Regions from separate parts of the Pseudonocardia sp. ICBG1034 genome, predicted to be linked through region 1. Evidence: riboswitches for the same ligand, from Rfam matches in the RefSeq annotation. Region 1 holds a riboswitch; the other holds the start of a gene.
The links. Region 1 has a riboswitch for S-adenosylmethionine ahead of KPF22_RS20900 (aminotransferase class V-fold PLP-dependent enzyme). Riboswitches for the same ligand answer to the same signal wherever they lie in the genome.

Region 1 (2,193 bases):
CTCGCCGAGGGTGAACGAGACGGTCGCGGTGCGGTCGGCGTCGGGCCCGTCGTCGAAGCAGGACAGGATCCGCAGGCCGGGAACGGTCGCCAGGCCCGCGTGCAGCCGGGCGGCGAGCTCGCGCTCGTGGGCGGGCACGGCGTCGTCGATCAGGTCCTCGAGGGTGCGGCAGGCCGCGCCCAGCGCGGTGGCACCGAGCACGTTCGGGGTGCCGCCCTCGTGGCGTTGCGGCGCGGGCAGCCACTCGGTCACGGTGCCGCCCGGGCCGTCGACGGCGTCGTCGGCCGTGACGCCGACCGACCGGACCGCTCCCCCGCCCGCGACGTGCGGCTCGGCGGCGTCGAGCCAGTCCCGGCGGCCGACGAGGACCCCGGCGCCGTAGGGCGCGTAGAGCTTGTGCCCGGACAGCGCGACGTAGTCCGCGCCCCACCCGGCCAGGTCGACGCGCCGGTGCGGGGCGAGCTGCGCGGCGTCGACGCACAGCCGGGCACCCTCGGCGTGCGCGATCCGGGCGATCTCGGCGACCGGGAGGAGCTCGCCGGTCACGTTGGACGCACCGGTGACCGCGACGAGCGCGGCGTCGGGACGGGCGGCGAGCTCGGCCCGCAGTGCGTCGAGGGTCGCGGCGATGCCGCGGCCGGCCCGCACGACCCGGTGCTCGGCGCCGCCGGTACCGCCCCGCCAGGCCAGCAGCGTCGCGTGGTGCTCCAGGTCGAGGGTCACCACCGGGCCGGGCACGGCGCGGGCGAGCAGGCCGAGCGCGTCGGTGGTGTTGCGGGTGAACACCACGACGTCGTCGGCCCGGGCCCGGACGAACCGTGCGACGTCGGCGCGGGCGTTCTCCACCAGGGCGGTGCAGACCTTCGAGGTCCAGCCGGCGCCGCGGTGCACGCTGCCGTGGTAGGGCAGCACCTGCGCGACGTGCGCGGCGACGCTCTCCAGCGCCGGCGCCGACGCGGCGGAGTCGAGGTCGCAGTAGCGGGCCCACCTGCCGTCGACGAGCGGGACGGTGAGGTCCGCGCCGACGACACGGGGCAGCGCGTGCTGGACGGGACGCGACAGGGCGAGGGTCATGATCGGGCCTCCGGCCGATCTCGGGGACCCGGCGTGGCGCACGGATCCGCGCTTGCCGACTGCGGGTGTCGCGTCGGCCCGGTCATCACCCGGGGCACCCCACCGCGGAGGAGGGTTGCCGTCCAGCGAGCCGGGGCTTCGCGCTGGCACTCGTGACCTTCGCCGCCGAAGCTAGCAGACCGTCTCAGAAGGAGACACCGTGACCGTCGCCACCCCGGATAGCGTCTGAACGATGACCGACACGCAACCCGCCCCGGGCACGGTACGGCGGATCGACGTCCCGGAGTCCGGCGAGCTTGCCCAGCTGGCGGCGGTGTTCGACGACCTGCAGTACGTGCTGCAGTGCTGCGAGCACCTGGTGACCGCGCTCGGCGGTCCGGAGTCCGGTCCGGTCCGGGTGGCCGCCGACCCGGCCCTGGTCGAGGCACTGTGGACCGGTGCGGTGATCGGCTACGTGCGCTGCTTCTCCGGCCGCACGAAGACCCTCACGAAGGACGACCTGTCCACCCTGGAGCTCGAGGGTGACGTCACCGGGTTCCACGACATGATGTCGACGCTGCGCGACCACTACGCGTCGCGGCACGTCAACCCGCGTGAGTCCTACGAGATCGGCGTCGCCCAGTCCAACGACGGCGCCCCGCGCGGTGTCGCGGTCGTCTCCACCCCGCGCCCCCAGGTCGACGAGACCACGGTGCGGCTGCTCGGCCGGGTCGCCTACCGCCTGTCCGGGCTGGTGGACGCGCGGATGACCAAGGCCCAGAACGACGTGCTGGGGGTGGCGCACGCGATGACCGCGGGCCAGCTGGCGGCGCTGCCGATCGTGCACCTCGGCGACTCCGGGGAGGCCGCCGGGGAGACCACGGACACCGACGGCTGACGGGTGCGGCCGTCCGTGCATGGACGGCCGCACACCGGCTACCCGGTCACCGAACGTCCACGACGAGAGGTGACCCATGACAGCCCGTACGACGACCGCCGACGCCGTCCGCAGCGCCCTGCACGGTCTCGAGTTCCCCGCTTCCAAGGACGACCTGGCGTGGACCGCCGAGCGCAACGGCGCCGACGCCGCGACGGTCGAGGCCCTGCGTTCGGCGCCGGCCGAGGACTACACCTCGGTCG
Region 2 (2,193 bases), on a different contig from region 1:
GCGGACCGCGGCGGACGTCGACGGCACGGTCGCCGTCGGGCCGACCTCGCCGGAGACGGCGTCGAGGGTCTTGAGGCCGTCTCCGGTGATCATGAGGACGGTCTCGGCGTCGGGGTCGAGCGCCCCGGCCTCGAGCAGCTTCTTGGTGGTCGCGATGGTGACCCCGCCCGCGGTCTCGGCGAACACGCCCTCGGTGCGGGCCAGGAGCCGGATGCCGGCGACGACCTCGGAGTCGGAGACGTGGCCGACCGAGCCGCCGGTGCGGCGCACCGAGTCGAGGACGTACGGGCCGTCGGCCGGGTTCCCGATCGCCAGCGAGCGCGCGATGGTGTCCGGCTTCTGCGGCTGGATCACGTCGTGGCCGGCCTCGAAGGCCCGCGCGACCGGCGAGCAGCCGGTGGCCTGGGCGCCGAACACGGTGTACGGGGTGGGCTCGACCAGACCCAGGGTGCCGAGCTCGGTGAACCCCTTGTCGATCTTGGTGAGCTGGGAGCCGGAGGCGACCGGGACGACGACCTGCTGCGGGAGCCGCCAGCCGAGCTGCTCGGCGACCTCGTAGCCCAGGGTCTTCGAGCCCTCGGCGTAGTACGGCCGGACGTTGACGTTCACGAACGCCCAGTCCTCGTGCTCGGCGGCCAGCTCGGTGGCGAGCCGGTTGACGTCGTCGTAGTTGCCGTCGACGGCGAGCAGGGTGCCGCCGTAGACGGCGGTGGTGACGATCTTCGCCTGCTCCAGCGAGGACGGGATCAGCACGACCGAGTCCCAGCCCGCGCGGGCGGCCGCGGCGGCGACGGCGTTGGCCAGGTTGCCCGTCGAGGGGCAGCACAGCACCGAGAAGCCGAGCTCACGGGCGGCGGCGAGCGCGACGGCGACGACGCGGTCCTTGAACGAGTGCGTCGGGTTGCCCGTGTCGTCCTTGATCCAGATCTTGCGGACGCCGAGCGCTCGGGCCAGGTTGTCGGCCTCGATCAGCCGGGTCAGGCCGGGCTCGGTGTTCGCGTGCTGCTCGACGGTCGACGGGACCGGCAGCAGGTCCTTGTAGCGCCAGATCGACTTCGGCCCGGCCTCGATGGAGGCGCGGGTGACCGTCGGGAACTCGTAGGCGACCTCGAGGGGGCCGAAACAGCGCGGACACGCGAACTCCGCGGCGAGCGGGATCTCGTGGCGGCACTCGCGGCACGCGAGAGCGCGCGCGGAACCGAGGTCGTAGGCGGAGGTGGTTTCGGGCGCAGCAGTGAGAGTCACGAGATCTCCTCATCTGTCCCGCCGGAGGTGGCGGGCCGGAATTGGCACCGTGTTCGTCGACGTCCTCGCCACGCGGAATGCGCAGGTCTGGGCGGATCGTCGTGCGACGCCGGTTGCCGGGGCTTCAACGGGCCGTTCCCTCTGCCCCTCTGGATGAGCCATATGCGGTTGTGGTGCTCCGGACGCCAGGCGCCGGAATCGACGACGACCGTACGCGAGCGGGCCGCCCCACCGCCAGACGACGTCCTCCGGTCGGGACGCGGCTCACCCGTTGTCGGAGGTGTGGGCCACCATGGGGGTGTGAGCAGCACGAGCGAACCGGGCCCGCTGCAGCTGGTCGTCGGGGACGAGGAGTTCCTGGCCGAGCGGGCGGTGTCCGACCTGGTCCGGCGCGCACGGCAGCGCGATCCGGAGACCGAGCTGCGCCGCTTCCGCACCTCCGAGGTGGCACCCGGCGAGCTCGCCGGGCACCTCAGCCCCTCGCTCTTCGCGGAGGGCAGGGTGATCGTGCTCACCCACGGTCAGGACGCGAACAAGGACATGACCGCCGCCATCGCCGACTACGTGAAGGACCCGGCCGACGGGATCGTGCTCGTGGTCCAGCACGCCGGGGGGGCGAAGGGCAAGGCGGTCCTGGACCTGATGCGCAAGGCCGGGGCGCACACCGTCACCTGCAACCGCATCACCCGCGCCGACGAGCGGTCGGACTTCGTGCGCGACGAGGTCCGCCGCCACGGCGGCACGATCACGCCCGGGGCGCTCGCGGTGCTGGTCGAGGCGGTCGGGTCGGACCTGCGGGAGCTGGCGGCCGCGGCCGGGCAGCTCGTCGCGGACACCGGCGGCGCCGTGGACGAGGCCGGGGTGCGGCGCTACCACCGCGGCCGAGCCGAGTCCTCGGGCTTCGCGGTGGCCGACGCGGCGGTCGCGGGGGATCGGCGGGCGGCGATG

Region 2: it holds a riboswitch for S-adenosylmethionine, as region 1 does, so the genes downstream of both, thrC (threonine synthase) here and KPF22_RS20900 (aminotransferase class V-fold PLP-dependent enzyme) in region 1, are expected to answer to the same signal.

What each region holds. Positions count from the first base shown of each region.
Region 1 covers NZ_JAHLEK010000019.1:168,203-170,395, forward strand. Annotated here, with positions in the region: gene KPF22_RS20900 (aminotransferase class V-fold PLP-dependent enzyme) at 1-1,074, opposite strand, end outside; SAM riboswitch class IV at 1,118-1,232, opposite strand; gene KPF22_RS20905 (hypothetical protein) at 1,307-1,951, shown strand; gene KPF22_RS20910 (DUF2795 domain-containing protein) at 2,028-2,193, shown strand, end outside.
Region 2 covers NZ_JAHLEK010000004.1:2,273-4,465, forward strand. Annotated here, with positions in the region: gene thrC (threonine synthase) at 1-1,245, opposite strand, end outside; SAM riboswitch class I at 1,252-1,405, opposite strand; gene holA (DNA polymerase III subunit delta) at 1,546-2,193, shown strand, end outside.